3 regions of the Bacillus thuringiensis genome follow, and region 3 is predicted to be linked to each of the others. Evidence: predicted binding sites of a transcription regulator. Region 3 holds the regulator's gene; each other region holds the start of a gene.

Region 1 (5,587 bases), 140 kb from region 3:
TACTAGATTTCGAACTTGAATCATACAAAACCCCCAGTTAAAAATATATTTTACAAATGTTGCCCCTTATTTCTGTTATTAGTCATAAATTGTCAGAATCCTTTATTTTTTCGTGCAATTTGATATTCAAAGAAATAATAATTTTTAAAATCTCTATATCCTTCTATAATGAAAATATGGATAATAATATATAGGTAGTATTTATATTGCTTATAAAAAGGGGGAAAGAGAAGATGGAAAAAGAAAGGAAAACATTTTCTTTTGGATTACGTACACAACTTATGCTATTCACTACAGTTTTAGCTTTCATTACATATTCAACAAGTATATTTTTTATTTACGTGATATACGATTATTTTCAAAGTTATGTAAGTCAAACTGTATATAATATTATCGTTATGCTATTAGGGGTAGTATGGTCTGGAATTTTAGCATATGGAGCAGCTGTATTTTTAATTAAACCGCTTCGAAAGTTAGAGGAGGCGGCAAGAAAAGCAGCTGAGGGTGATATTCGTGAAGATGTTCCATTACCGAAGACAGATGATGAAATTAAATCTTTAAGTGTTGCATTTAATATGATGTTAGGAAACTTAAGGGGCATGGTAAAAAATATTGATACAACATTTTCGTATACAAATAATCAAGTACAGCAGATTAGAAAACAAACAGGCGAAGCAACGAAACAAGCACAGGGTGTATCTGAGACACTTGCAGAGATTTCTTCAGGCGCTGAGCAATCAGCGGCATCAATTCAAGCGATTGTTTCTGCTGTTGATACAACGACGTCTATTGCAAGTGAAGTAGAAGAAAAAGCGAAGCAGTCTGATACGTTGTCTTCAGAAATGGTTCAAGCTTTAGGGCATAGTACTCGTGTCTTTACGTCTTTAATTCACGGTATTCAAACATTGGCAAAAGAAAATGAAGATTCAATGCAAAATGTACAGAAGTTAGAAGAACGAATGAAACAAGTAGAACATATTGTGTCTGTTGTGAGTGCGATTGCTAGCCAAACGAATTTATTAGCACTAAATGCTTCTATTGAGGCAGCTCGCGCAGGAGAGCATGGAAGAGGCTTTGCGGTTGTTGCGGAAGAAGTAAGGAAACTTGCTGATGAAAGTGATCATTCTGCAAGAAACATATCGCAGTTATTACGGAATATGCAAGATGAAGTACAACAAGTTGCAATGAAAATGACAGAACAAGTGAAAATAGCTAAAGAAGAGGCGAAGCGTGGGGAAGCTACGGAATTAATTTTAAAAGAAATGTCATCAAGTGTTATGGAAGTAGCCGATGCAACTCAGCAAATTAGTAGTTATATGAATGAACAAGTGAGCCACATTCATCAAACAGGAGCACAAACAAAAGCTGTAGCAGCAATTGCTGAAGAAACTTCAGCTGGTTCACAAGAAGTGGCGCGTGTGACGCTACAACAGTCTAAAAATATGATAGTAATCGATCAATTATTAAAGGATTTAGAGAAGCAAGCAACCGATTTGAAACAAACAATTGAACGATTTTCAATGTAAAAGGAAGAACAAAATGCTGTTCTTCTCTTTTTTATTTAGTTTGATTTAATATTTACAGTTAAACTATGAACGTTTCCGCAACATTCTTTTCTCTCCCTTTCGGATGAAAATTATAGCGAGCTATAATATTAAAAGGGGTGTCTTTTATGAAAAAAGAAAAAAGACAACGGTTAATTAAACAATTTGTAAAGGAGTATGAAATAGATAAGCAAGAAAGATTAGTAGAATTGTTAGCAAAAAAAGATGTATTAGTAACACAAGCTACGGTTTCTCGCGATATTCGTGAGTTAAACTTAACGAAGGTACCTTCTCAAGAAGGATTAATGATATATAAAGTTTTCTCAGAAGAGCATTTACAAACTGATATAAAGTTAAAGAAAAAATTACGAGAGGTTGTTGTAAAAATTGATTGTGTAGATCAATTAATGGTTATTAAAACATTACCTGGTAATGCACATGTTATTGGTGTTTTATTTGATGAATTAGATTGGAAAGAAAAAATAGGATGTATATGTGGAAATGATACATGCCTTATAATTTCACAGTCGAAATCAGATAGGGAGATTATAGAAGAAAGGTTAAATTTAATTATTTAGATGCAAAAATCCTGTTTTTAATTTTATTAAAAACAGGATTTTTGTTTAAATACGGAAGTTAAATATTCAACATATATGCGTAATATATGTATTTTTTATTGAAAAATCGAGATAGTTTGTTATAAAAATACATATTCGTATGATTTTAAAAAAATAACTTGTTTAATATTTCACAATGATAATGTGGATGATTTCACAAAGATGAAAGTGCAGAGCATTTATTATGTACTTGTAAGACATCAAACATATTTAAAAGGAGGTACAACAAATGAAACATCCGATACATGTTACTTCAGAAATTGGGGAATTACAAACGGTTTTATTAAAACGACCGGGTAAAGAAGTGGAAAACTTGACGCCAGATTATTTGCAGCAATTATTATTTGACGATATTCCATACTTACCAATTATTCAAAAAGAGCATGATTATTTTGCACAAACGTTACGCAATCGGGGTGTTGAAGTTCTTTATTTAGAAAAACTAGCCGCTGAGGCGTTAGTAGACAAAAAACTTCGAGAAGAATTTGTTGATCGTATTTTAAAAGAAGGACAGGCCGACGTAAATGTTGCACATCAAACTTTAAAAGAATATTTACTTTCCTTTTCAAATGAAGAATTAATTCAAAAAATTATGGGCGGTGTACGGAAAAGCGAAATTGAAACAAGTAAGAAGACACATTTATATGAATTAATGGAAGATCATTATCCGTTTTACTTAGATCCAATGCCTAATTTATATTTTACTCGTGATCCAGCAGCTAGCGTGGGCGATGGCTTAACGATAAATAAGATGAGAGAACCAGCGCGTAGACGTGAATCATTATTCATGGAGTACATCATTAAATATCATCCAAGATTTGCAAAACATAATGTACCAATCTGGTTAGATCGTGATTATAAATTTCCAATTGAAGGTGGCGACGAGCTAATTTTAAATGAAGAAACAATTGCAATTGGAGTATCTGCTCGTACTTCAGCTAAAGCAATTGAACGTTTGGCTAAAAATCTCTTTAGCCGACAAAATAAAATTAAGAAAGTGTTAGCAATAGAAATTCCAAAATGCCGAGCATTTATGCATTTAGATACAGTATTTACAATGGTTGATTATGACAAGTTTACAATTCACCCAGCCATTCAAGGGCCAAAAGGGAATATGAATATTTATATTTTAGAAAAAGGATCAGATGAGGAGACTCTTAAAATTACACATCGTACTTCTTTAATGGAAGCATTAAAAGAGGTATTAGGCTTAAGTGAATTAGTTCTTATTCCATGTGGAGGAGGAGATGTAATTGCTTCTGCTCGTGAACAATGGAATGATGGCTCGAACACATTAGCAATCGCACCAGGTGTAGTTGTTACATATGATCGCAACTATGTATCCAATACGTTATTACGGGAACACGGTATAGAAGTGATTGAGGTGCTAAGTTCAGAATTATCTCGTGGTCGTGGGGGTCCACGTTGCATGAGTATGCCAATTGTTCGTAAAGATATTTAGTATAAATAACGGAGAAAGTAGGGATGAAGCATGTTAATGACTAGACCAAATTTAAAAGGAAGAAGCTTTCTAGCAGAAAAAGATTTTACACAAGAAGAATTGTTATATTTTCTAGATTTAGCAGCAGAATTAAAAGAGAAAAAGAAAAATGGTATCCCGCATCATTATTTAGAACATAAGAATGTAGCGCTCTTATTTGAAAAAACCTCCACTCGTACGCGCTGTGCATTTACGGTAGCATGTACAGATTTAGGGGCGAATCCTGAATATTTAGGGAAAGGTGATATTCAGCTTGGGAAAAAAGAATCCGTAGAGGATACTGCAAAAGTGTTAGGGCGTATGTTTGACGGAATTGAGTTTCGTGGATTTAATCATGAGACTGTAGAATCTTTAGCACAAAATTCTGGTGTGCCAGTTTGGAATGGATTAACAGACATGTGGCATCCAACACAAACACTAGCAGATTTATTAACAATTAGAGAACATGTAGGGAAATTGAAAAATGTGAAGCTCGTTTACGTTGGAGATGGACGAAATAATGTTGCTAATAGCTTACTAGTTGGTGGAGCAATCGTTGGAATGGATGTACGTATTTGTACACCGGAATCTTTATGGCCTGCACAAGAAGTAATTGATTTAGCAAAAAAATATAATGAACAGGTAATGATAACAAGTAATGTGGAAGAAGCTGTTGCGAATGCAGATGTAATTTATACAGATGTATGGGTGTCTATGGGAGAAGAAGAAAAATTTGCTGAACGTGTCGAGTTATTGAAACCTTATCAAGTAAATATGAAAATGATTAAAGAAACAGGGAATGAAAACGTGATTTTCTTACATTGTTTACCTGCATTTCATGATGTTGAAACGATGTATGGCGAAGAAGTTTATGAGAAATATGGGTTGAAAGAAATGGAGGTAACTGACGAAGTATTCCGCAGTAAACATTCAAAAGTATTTGATCAAGCTGAAAATAGAATGCATACAATTAAAGCGGTTATGGCAGCTACTTTAGGAAACATGGAGTAAAGAAGAAAGGGAGTCTTCCTTTCTTCTTTCTCCTCCTTTAGACACTATCATTCACTATTGCTTTTGTATTGTTATTGCAATTAAAGAGAGGTGAGTGGAATGGGTGAAGATAAGAAATTAGGGTTGTTTACACTAACGGCTCTTGTAGTTGGGTCTATGATTGGCGGTGGAGCCTTTAATTTAGCGAGTGATATGGCAAAAGGTGCTGGTGCTGGAGCCATTATTATTGGCTGGGTTATAACAGGAATTGGGATGATTGCACTTGGATTATCTTTTCAAAATCTAACTGTAAAACGGCCAGATTTAGATGGTGGTATTTTTAGCTATGCAAAAGCAGGGTTTGGTAATTTTATGGGATTTAATAGTGCGTGGGGATACTGGCTATCTGCTTGGCTTGGGAATGTAGCTTACGGTACATTATTATTTTCTTCATTAGGATATTTCTTCCCGATCTTTGAAGGCGGTCAAAATGTAGAATCCATTATTGGTGCAAGCGTATTATTGTGGTGTGTTCACATGTTAATTTTACGTGGAGTTCAATCAGCAGCACTTGTGAATTTAGTAACTACAATCGCAAAATTAGTACCTGTATTTGTATTTATTGTCATAGGAATCTTTGCGTTTCATATTGATACGTTCTTAGATGGATTTTGGGGGCAAACTGGTTCTTTTTCATGGGGAGCAGTTGGCAGCCAAGTTAAAAGTACAATGCTTGTAACTCTATGGGTATTTATTGGGGTAGAAGGGGCTGTTGTTTTATCCAGTCGAGCAAAAAATAGAAGTGATGTAGGGAAAGCAACGGTTATTGGCTTAATTGGTACACTTATCATTTACATTTTAATCACATTATTGTCTCTTGGACTTATGCAGCAAGCAGATATTGCTGGTTTGAAAAATCCAGCTATGGCTTATTTATTTGAAAGTGTTGTTGGAAA
Region 2 (5,587 bases), 1.3 Mb from region 3:
GGACTGGCACTTGCAGCGTTAGAACATGATTTGCGCGTTATTGTTTGTGTACCAGAGAAATTTAGTATTGAAAAACAAGAGTTAATGAAAGCGCTAGGTGCAACGGTCGTGCATACACCGACTGAGCAAGGAATGACCGGTGCAATTGCAAAAGCAAAAGAGTTAGTAAATGAAATACCGAATTCATACTCTCCAAGTCAATTTGCAAATGAGGCAAATCCTCGTGCATACTTTAAAACGTTAGGCCCTGAACTGTGGGATGCATTGAATGGAGAGATTAACATATTTGTTGCTGGAGCAGGAACTGGCGGTACTTTTATGGGGACTGCATCTTATTTGAAAGAAAAAAATATAGATATTAAAACAGTTATCGTAGAGCCAGAAGGATCTATTTTAAATGGTGGTAAGGCTGGTTCACATGAGACCGAAGGAATTGGATTGGAATTTATCCCGCCATTTTTGAAGACATCTTATTTTGATGAAATTCATACGATTTCTGATCGAAATGCATTTTTAAGAGTGAAAGAATTAGCGCAAAAAGAAGGACTTCTCGTTGGAAGCTCTTCAGGAGCAGCATTTCATGCGAGCTTACTTGAGGCAGAGAAGGCAGCGCCAGGTACAAATATTGTAACAATTTTTCCTGATAGCAGTGAGCGCTATTTAAGTAAAGACATATACAAAGGATGGGAATAAAAAATGAGAGCAAAGACAAAGTTAATTCATGGTATTCGCATAGGAGAACCTTCAACTGGATCTGTAAACGTACCGATCTATCAAACAAGTACGTACAAACAAGAAGCAGTTGGTAAGCATCAAGGATATGAATATTCACGTACAGGTAACCCAACACGTGCAGCTTTAGAAGAAATGATTGCTGTATTAGAAAATGGGCATGCTGGATTTGCATTTGGCTCTGGAATGGCTGCTATTACAGCGACAATTATGTTGTTCTCAAAAGGTGACCACGTTATTTTAACAGATGATGTTTATGGTGGAACGTATCGTGTTATTACAAAAGTATTAAACCGCTTCGGTATTGAACATACATTTGTAGACACAACAAACTTAGAGGAAGTTGTAGAAGCAATTCGTCCAAATACGAAAGCAATCTATGTGGAAACACCAACGAATCCATTACTAAAAATTACTGATATTAAGAAAATATCTACTCTTGCTAAAGAGAAAGATTTATTAACAATTATTGATAATACATTCATGACGCCATATTGGCAGTCGCCGATTTCTTTAGGAGCAGACATTGTACTTCACAGTGCAACGAAATATTTAGGAGGTCATAGTGACGTAGTTGCAGGTCTAGTAGTGGTAAATAGCCCACAACTAGCAGAAGACCTTCACTTTGTACAAAACTCAACAGGAGGTATTCTTGGACCACAAGATAGCTTCTTACTACTTCGCGGTTTAAAAACATTAGGAATTCGTATGGAAGAACATGAAACGAATTCACGCGCTATTGCTGAATTCTTAAATAATCATCCAAAAGTAAATAAAGTATATTACCCAGGTCTTGAATCACATCAAAACCACGAATTAGCAACAGAACAAGCAAATGGATTTGGTGCTATTATCTCGTTTGATGTAGATAGTGAGGAAACATTAAATAAAGTACTTGAGAAACTGCAATACTTTACACTTGCTGAAAGCTTAGGAGCAGTAGAAAGTTTAATTTCTATCCCATCTCAAATGACACATGCATCAATCCCAGCAGATCGCCGTAAAGAATTAGGAATTACAGATACATTAATTCGTATTTCTGTCGGTATTGAAGATGGTGAAGATTTAATTGAAGATTTAGCACAAGCGCTAGCGTAATAAAAAATGCACTGCTAATGTGGAGCAGTGCATTTTTATTATGTTAATTTGTGAAATGTTTCACAAATTAGACATACACAAATGAAATGATTTCATGTATATTGAATTCATGAAATGTTATTCACGAGTAAACTTGTGAAATGTTTCACAAACAATGGGATTCATGTAGGACGGTAACTCTATTTTTTTTCGCTAATCGGGACTTATTATGACCTATAGGGACTTATAAAGACCGTGATAACAGAATAGGAGGAAATTTACATGGTAGTCAAAGAGAAAGTTGTAAATGAAATGCAAGAGGTAAAAGAGATGATTGATACGTTAGTAAATAACGGTCAACAAGCTTTACAAGCATTAGAAAGTTTTACACAAGAGCAGATTGACAACATTGTTCATGAAATGGCATTAGCAGGTGTTGATCAACATATGCCACTTGCAAAATTGGCTGTTGAAGAAACAGGCCGTGGTGTCTATGAAGACAAATGCATTAAAAATATTTTTGCCACTGAATATATTTGGCATAGTATAAAGCAAGATAAAACGGTAGGAATTATTCACGAAGATCCTCATGAAGAAATAATAGAAATTGCAGAACCTGTCGGTGTAGTAGCTGGGGTAACACCAGTAACGAATCCAACGTCGACAACAATGTTTAAAGCGTTGATTGCGATAAAAACGAGAAATCCAATTATTTTCGCATTTCATCCTTCTGCACAAAATTGTTCGGTGGCAGCAGCGAAAACCGTATATGATGCAGCAATGAAAGCTGGTGCACCAAAACATTGTATTCAATGGATTGAAAGACCGTCTGTCGAAGCGACGAAACAATTAATGAACCATGAGGGTGTGGCACTCGTTCTAGCAACTGGAGGCGCTGGTATGGTGAAATCAGCTTACTCTACTGGAAAACCAGCGCTAGGTGTAGGTCCTGGTAATGTACCGTGTTATATAGAAAAATCAGCACATGTAAAACGAGCTGTTAATGATTTAATTTTATCGAAAACATTTGATAACGGTATGATTTGTGCATCGGAACAAGCAATCATTGTCGATAAAGAAATCTATGATGATGTTAAAACAGAAATGATCGAAAACAATTGTTACTTTGTAACAGAAGAAGAAAGAAAAAAATTAGAAAAGCTCGTTATAAATGAAAATACATGTGCAGTAAATAGTGATATTGTAGGAAAATCAGCACAGTATATTGCCGAATTAGTTGGGATTACTGTTCCTGAACATACAAAAATGCTTGTAGCTGAAATTCAAGGTATCGGAGCAGCATACCCGTTATCTCGTGAGAAACTGAGCCCAGTATTAGCCTGTGTGAAGGCGAATTCATTAGAAAAAGGATTTACATATTGCGAAGAAATGTTGAACCTCGGTGGTTTAGGACATTCAGCAGTTATTCATTCTACAAATAAAGAAGTGCAAAAGCAATTTGGATTACGTATGAAAGCTTGCCGTCTCATTGTAAATGCACCTTCATCACAAGGTGGAATAGGGGATATATATAACGGATTTATTCCATCACTTACACTTGGTTGTGGTTCTTACGGAAAAAATTCAGTTTCCCAAAATGTAACAGCGACTCATTTATTAAATATAAAAAGGCTGGCAAATAGAAAAAAGAATATGCAGTGGTTCAAATTGCCACCAAAAATTTATTTTGAAAAACATGCTACAGCGTATTTAGCAAATATGCCTAACATTTCACGTGCATTTATTGTAACGGATCCTGGAATGGTTGAACATGGCTATGTCGATACAGTCACGCACTATTTAAACAAGCATGCAAATGATGTGAAAATTGAAGTTTTCTTTGAGGTCGAACCAGATCCATCAGATGAAACTGTCTTTAAAGGTGCGGAAATGATGAGAAGCTTTAAGCCAGATGTAATTATCGCACTTGGTGGCGGTTCAGCTATGGATGCAGCAAAAGGAATGTGGTTATTCTATGAGCATCCAGAAACGACATTCTATGGCATTAAACAGAAGTTTTTAGATATAAGAAAACGTACATGTAAATATCCGGAATTAGGAAATAAGGCGCAGTTTGTTGCGATTCCAACAACATCAGGAACAGGATCAGAAGTGACACCATTTGCGGTTATTACAGATAAGAAAAATAATATAAAGTATCCGCTCGCAGATTATGAATTAACACCAGATGTAGCAATTGTTGATCCGCAATTTGTAATGACAGTACCACCACATGTAACAGCAGATACTGGTATGGATGTTTTAACACATGCAATTGAGGCGTATGTGTCTGTTATGGCAAATGACTATACAGATGGATTAGCATTAAAAGCTATTGATCTCGTATTCAAATATTTACCGAGAGCATATAAAGATGGAAATGATGAAGAAGCACGGGAAAAAATGCATAACGCTTCTGCAATTGCAGGGATGGCATTTGCAAATGCTTTTCTAGGTATTAATCACAGCTTAGCACATAAAATTGGTCCAGAATTCCATATTCCGCACGGACGTGCAAATGCAATTCTTATGCCGCATGTAGTCCGCTATAATGCTATTAAGCCAAGAAAACACGCATTGTTCCCAAAATATGAGCACTTTGTAGCAGATGAACGCTATGCACATATTGCGAGAATGCTCGGGCTTCCAGCAAGCTCAGTAGCAGAAGGTGTGGAATCACTCGTCAAAGCAATTATTGAGCTTGGAAAAAGCTTAAATATTAATATGAGTATTGCCGGACAAGGGGTAGATAAAGAGCAATTTGAAGAGGTTGTTGGAGTATTAGCAGAAAGAGCTTTTGAAGATCAATGTACAACTGCTAATCCAAAGTTACCGCTTATTTCAGAGCTGAAAGAAATTTATATGGAAGCATATAAAGGTGAATAATGATTAAAAAAGAGCCGCAGTAAAGTGAACTGCACCCCAATTGTTAGACACAGTCTAACAATTGGAGGTGCAGTTTTTCTATGGCTAAATTTACAGCTGATGAAAAAATACAAATCGTTCTACGTTATTTGAACGGAAATGAAAGTTATCGAGAACTGGGTAGATCGCTCGGTATAAGTGACACAATCATTTTGAATTGGGTAAACCAATATAAACAGAATGGTCTGGAAGCTTTTCTAAAACGATGTACAAATTACACACAACAATTTAAACTAGACGTACTAAACTTTATGATTGAAAACGGTATGTCCTTATTTGAGACGGCAGCTATCTTTAATATTCCTGCCCCTTCAACGATTTCTGTTTGGAAAAAACAGCTCGAAACACAAGGAATTGATGCCCTTCAATCTAAGAAAAAGGGGCGTCCATCCATGAAAAAAGATTCAAATAAACAATTAAAACAACCTTTAGCTGAAGGGTCAGTCGAAGCACTTGAAGCACGCATTAAACAGCTTGAGATGGAAAATGAGTACTTAAAAAAGTTAAATGCCTTAGTTCAAAACAAGGAAAAATCACAAAACAAGACAAAGCGCAAGTAGTCTATGAATTAAGGCATAAATATTCGGTCAAGGCACTCGTGGAGCTAGCTACTATTCCTCGAAGCACGTATTATGATTTAGTAAAGAAAATGAATCGTCCAGATGTAGATGCCGATTTGAAAGCTGAGATTAAAGCGATTTATGAGGAAAATGAAGGTCGTTATGGTTACCGTCGCATTCGTGATGAATTAACGAATCGTGGCCAGAAAGTGAACCACAAGAAGGTTCAGCGCATTATGAAAGAGCTTGGGTTAAAGTGTGTTGTGCGTATGAAGAAATATAAATCCTATAAA
Region 3 (5,587 bases):
GCGATTTGACGAACTGGCTCTTCTAGTGCGCGAAGTACGATGTTGATACCTGTTGCTTCGTCGCCTTCAGCTACGATAGAAGCTACTTTCGTGTATACGTTCATAAGTGAAGTACCACCACCTGCAACGATACCTTCTTCTACTGCTGCACGAGTTGAGTTAAGTGCATCTTCAATGCGAAGTTTGCGCTCTTTTAACTCAGTTTCAGTTGCTGCACCGACTTTAATTACTGCTACGCCACCCGCAAGTTTCGCAAGACGCTCTTGTAATTTTTCACGATCGAATTCAGAAGTTGTTTCTTCTAATTGCGCACGAATTTGACCAATGCGAGCTGCGATTTGCTCTGTATTTCCAATACCTTCAACTACAGTTGTGTTTTCTTTTGTAACAACAACTTTACCAGCACGTCCTAAAGATTCAACTGTAGCAGATTTTAAGTCACGACCTAATTCTTCAGTGATTACTTCGCCACCAGTTAAGATTGCGATATCTTCTAGCATTGCTTTACGACGGTCACCAAATCCAGGAGCTTTAACAGCTACTACATTGAATGTACCACGAAGTTTGTTCACTACTAATGTAGCTAATGCTTCGCCTTCTACATCTTCAGCAATGATAAGAAGTGGTTTACCTTGTTGTACCACTTGCTCTAATACTGGTAAGATTTCTTGGATGTTAGAAATCTTTTTGTCAGTAATTAAGATGTATGGGTTATCAAGAACTGCTTCCATTTTGTCAGAATCAGTAATCATGTAAGGAGATGCATATCCACGATCAAATTGCATACCTTCTACTACGTCTAATTCTGTTGTGAATCCTTTAGACTCTTCTAAAGTAATAACGCCGTCGTTACCAACGCGCTCCATTGCTTCAGCGATTAATTGACCTACTTCTTCGTCAGCTGCAGAAATAGCAGCTACTTGTGCGATAGAAGATTTGCCTTCGATTGGTTTAGAAATCGTTTTTAATTCTTCAATTGCAGCAGTAACAGCTTTTTCGATACCTTTACGAAGACCCATTGGGTTAGCACCAGCTGTTACGTTTTTAAGACCTTCACGAATCATAGCTTGCGCTAATACAGTTGCAGTTGTTGTTCCGTCACCAGCTACATCGTTTGTTTTGCTAGCAACTTCTGCTACTAATTTCGCACCCATGTTTTCGAATGCATCTTCTAATTCGATTTCTTTTGCGATTGTTACACCATCATTTGTAATAAGTGGTGAACCAAATTTTTTCTCAAGTACAACGTTACGACCTTTTGGTCCAAGCGTTACTTTTACTGCGTTTGCAAGAGTGTCGACACCGCGAAGCATCGAACGACGTGCTTCTTCACTAAATTTAATATCTTTTGCCATAATAATTGACCCCCTTGGATTTTTTAAGATTTATATAATTAACCGATAACTGCTAAAATGTCACTTTCACGTAAAATCAAGTAGTCTGTACCTTCATATTTCACTTCAGTACCTGCATATTTTGAGAAGATGATAAGATCACCTGCTGCTACCTCTAAAGCAACACGCTCACCATTTTCAAGCACTCGACCAGTACCTACTGCAACAACTTTACCCTCTTGTGGTTTTTCTTTTGCAGTATCTGGTAATACAATACCACTTGCTGTTTTTTCTTCTGCTTGAACAAGCTCAATTACAACGCGATCACCTAATGGCTTTAGCATGAACAATAACCTCCTCATTTTGTTATGTAAATTTTATTTATTAGCACTCAAGTCACCCGAGTGCTAACACACTTATAATAATAAATAATCTCAATTTCTTTTGCAAGTAAAAAAATCATAATTTTTTCGCAAATTACTATATAAACTTTCTATATAGAATACCGCCTTTACTATATGAAGCATTGTTTCCACTGCTCGTATGTTACAATATGAAAGGACACCCTAAGTTGTTTTCGCTATACACACAACTTTCTCCTGTCTTCTATTATAATTTCAAATAAGGATTTACGAAAAAAACATAATTTAAGTGAGGTTTATATCGTAGGTAGCATATTTACATGTTATCCTAACTTATCTCATACACTATAGTTAGAAAGGATGGTTAAACCATTTGAAAAAACAATATTGGTGGGTTATCGTTACATACATTTTAATGCAGTTATCTGGCGTTGTTGGATTACCACTTCTCCTAAAAACAGGACTCTATGATAATAGAGGGTTTACCATTGAGGAAAAAGGACAAATCATAACGGGACACTGGGCAATTATTAGCTTCTTTGTTGCATTATGTATCGTACTTTGGTTACTTAGAACAGATATTCGTGACAGGCATTTAGATTCAACGCGCTCTTCTGTTCCAGCTACAATTGGATGGATTTTCATCGGATTATTCTTAGCTTTCTTTTCACAAATAGTTGCCGGTATGATCGAGATGCAACTACTAGGAATTAAACAAGGTTCAGAAAATACAATGAAACTGATGGAAATTGCACGAACTACGCCTTGGTTCCTTATTGTTGTATCTATAATCGGACCTATCTTAGAAGAAATCGTATTTAGAAAAATTTTATTCGGTGCACTTTATAAGAAGTTCAACTTCTTTATTGCAGCTATCATTAGTTCGCTTGTATTCGCAGCAATTCATTTTGATTTTACTCACTTATTGGTATACACTTCTATGGGGCTCGTATTCGCCTTTTTATATGTAAAAACGAAGCGAATTATCGTTCCTATTGCAGCTCATGTTGCGATGAATACATTAGTCGCTATTGGGCAAATTTTTATGAGCAATGAGCAAATTCAAGAAATGATTAAAGAAGCTGAAAAAATGCAAGGCTTTATCGGAGGATTTTTTGTATGAGAAACTCACCATTGTTCATGGCTGCACTATACTTCCTTCTTGGATGTATCTTTACACGCTTCGCCATTACGAACGTGACAGATACAATCTGGAATGTGTGGACAATACTATTTGCAGTTATGGCAACAATTGATTTTAATTTGGCACTTCGCCTTATATTAGTTAAATTCACAAAGAAGAAACAATAATAAAACGCAGAGGTCGCTTCCTCTGCGTTTTATTGTGGATAGTTTTTCAAAAAGTAAACTAATGTTTGTAACTCTACAGCTAAATCAATATGATGAATTCTAATATTCTCTGATACGTTTAATCGTGCTGGTGTGAAATTCAAAATACCATGCACGCTCGTTTCAGCTAATCTATCTGCTACAGCTTGTGCTACTGTAGCCGGTACTGTTAATATTGCCACTTGTATATCATTTGATAATCTCTCTTCTAATTCATCTAAATGGTATACAGGAATGCCCCCGATTTCTGTTCCAACTTTCTCTTCACTAACATCAAATGCCATTTCAATTTTTGTATTATTGTTTTTCGTGAAATTATAATGTAAGAAAGCGGTCCCTAAATTACCTACTCCAATAAGTGCTACACGCGTGATATCATCTTGATCAAGTGTTTCGCGGAAAAATGATAATAAATAATTTACGTTATATCCGTATCCCTTTTTCCCTAACGCTCCAAAATACGAAAAATCTCTTCGTATTGTTGCGGAATCTACTTTTACCGCTTCACTCAATTCGGCCGATGAAACACGCTGCTTACCAGAAAGAGATAAGTTTTGGATAAATCGATAGTATAGAGGCAATCTTTTAGCAGTGGCTTGTGGAATCTTTTGCTGATCCATATGACCTCTCCTCTCTTCCTATCTTTATTCATATACTTTAATCAAATACAGAAGTTTAGCACTCATTAAATTCCTTGTATAATAAAGAGAAGAAGTATTCTCTCTTATTTTAAACTATACACTATTTTTAGTATGATTGAGAAATATAAACATGGCAAAGTTAAGAAATTATTTGAGGTGAAAACATTGATTTTATTACAAGTAAATGGACTTTCGAAATTATACGGTGCAGAAACAATTCTTGCAAACATAAAATTGGAAGTACAAACAAAAGATCGTATCGCATTAGTTGGAAGGAATGGAGCTGGAAAATCTACATTATTAAAAATTATCGCTGGTGAATTATCACATGATGGTGGCGAAATTATAAAACCGAAAGATGTCTCAATCGGGTATTTAGCTCAAAATACCGGCCTAGAAACGTCTTTAACAATTTGGGATGAAATGCTAACCGTCTTTACCCACTTACAGCAAATGGAGACAAAACTTCGAAGGCTTGAGCAAGAAATGGGAAAAGAAGAAAACTTTTCAAACGAAGCTATATATGAAAGATTGTTAGCTGATTATGACCAATTGCAACTCAATTATAAAGATCAAGGTGGATATCAATATGAAGCGGATATTCGCTCCATTTTAAGCGGCCTTGGCTTCCCAGTTGAAACGCACCAGACGACGATTTCTACTTTAAGCGGTGGGCAAAAAACAAGATTAGCTCTCGGGAAATTATTATTAACAAAACCAGACTTACTTATTTTGGACGAGCCTACAAACCATTTAGACATCGAAACATTAACATGGCTTGAGCAATATTTACAAGGTTATCCTGGCGCAATATTAATCGTTTCACATGACCGTTATTTCTTAGACAAACTCGTTACACAAGTATATGAAATTTCGAATAAAGAAAGCAGACGATTTGTTGGTAACTACAGTAAATATTTAGACTTAAAATCAGCCTTATACGAGCAAGAAATGAAACGTTACGAAAAACAACAAGATGAAATCGCAAAACTTGAGGACTTCGTTCAAAAGAATATAGCTCGCGCCTCTACAACGAAACGTGCTCAAAGTCGCCGTAAACAACTAGACAGAATGGAATTATTAACGAGACCATTAGGTGATTCTAAGTCAGCATCATTCCACTTCGATATTGAAAAGCAAAGTGGAAATGATGTTTTACAAGTAAAGGATGCAACCATTGGCTATGATGAGGACCCTATAATTGAAAACGTAACTATGCGCTTAACTCGCGGAGATAGTGTTGCTTTAGTTGGTCCAAACGGAATTGGGAAATCTACATTATTAAAATCTATTGTGAATAAGTTACCACTATTAAATGGTGATGTTTCTTTCGGATCAAATGTATCTGTTGGTTATTATGATCAAGAGCAAGCAAACTTAACATCTTCTAAACGGGTTTTAAATGAACTATGGGATGAATATCCACTGCAACCTGAAAAAGAAATCCGTACTATACTTGGGAATTTTTTATTCACAGGAGATGATGTACTGAAACCAGTATCTTCCCTTAGTGGTGGACAAAAAGCTCGATTAGCTCTTGCGAAACTTATGATGCAAAAGTCAAATTTATTAATTCTGGATGAGCCTACGAACCACCTTGATTTAAATAGTAAAGAGATTTTAGAGAATGCTTTAATTGATTATCCAGGGACTCTTCTATTTGTCTCACATGACCGCTACTTTATTAACCGTGTAACAACGACTGTGGTTGAGTTATCAACAGAAGGTGCACAGGAATATTTAGGGGATTACGATTACTATGTGGAGAAGAAAAATGAAATGATTGAACGCGCAGCATTTGAACAACAAGAACAGCAAGAAAATCAGGCACCTGTTCAAAAAACTGTAGCTCAAGAAAAATTAAATTATCTCGAAGAAAAAGAGCGTAAACAATTAGAAC

What was found. Region 3 encodes Rex, which represses fermentation and respiration genes when NADH is low (regulators of the CRP and FNR family bind a similar motif). Its sites were predicted from a motif close to TTGTGAAATATTTCACAA; they were not measured.
Positions count from the first base shown of each region.
Region 1: the regulator Rex is predicted to act here: its motif matches at 2,281-2,298, upstream of arcA (arginine deiminase).
Region 2: the regulator Rex is predicted to act here: its motif matches at 1,879-1,896, upstream of adhE (bifunctional acetaldehyde-CoA/alcohol dehydrogenase).

Region 1 covers NZ_CP012099.1:395,971-401,557, forward strand. The annotation lists gene AC241_RS02125 (amino acid ABC transporter ATP-binding protein) at 1-24, opposite strand, end outside; partial or broken gene AC241_RS35975 (HAMP domain-containing protein) at 399-584, shown strand; partial or broken gene AC241_RS35980 (methyl-accepting chemotaxis protein) at 954-1,526, shown strand; gene argR (arginine repressor) at 1,673-2,122, shown strand; gene arcA (arginine deiminase) at 2,391-3,623, shown strand; gene argF (ornithine carbamoyltransferase) at 3,654-4,652, shown strand; gene arcD (arginine-ornithine antiporter) at 4,752-5,587, shown strand, end outside.
Region 2 covers NZ_CP012099.1:4,200,185-4,205,771, reverse strand. The annotation lists gene AC241_RS21695 (O-acetylserine dependent cystathionine beta-synthase) at 1-693, shown strand, start outside; gene AC241_RS21690 (bifunctional cystathionine gamma-lyase/homocysteine desulfhydrase) at 697-1,830, shown strand; gene adhE (bifunctional acetaldehyde-CoA/alcohol dehydrogenase) at 2,092-4,695, shown strand; one part of gene AC241_RS33230 (IS3 family transposase) at 4,776-5,229, shown strand; one part of gene AC241_RS33230 (IS3 family transposase) at 5,229-5,587, shown strand, end outside.
Region 3 covers NZ_CP012099.1:252,572-258,158, reverse strand. The annotation lists gene groL (chaperonin GroEL) at 1-1,355, opposite strand, end outside; gene groES (co-chaperone GroES) at 1,394-1,678, opposite strand; gene AC241_RS01525 (CPBP family intramembrane glutamic endopeptidase) at 2,070-2,819, shown strand; gene AC241_RS01520 (YdiK family protein) at 2,816-3,007, shown strand; gene AC241_RS01515 (redox-sensing transcriptional repressor Rex) at 3,037-3,666, opposite strand; gene AC241_RS01510 (ABC-F family ATP-binding cassette domain-containing protein) at 3,853-5,587, shown strand, end outside.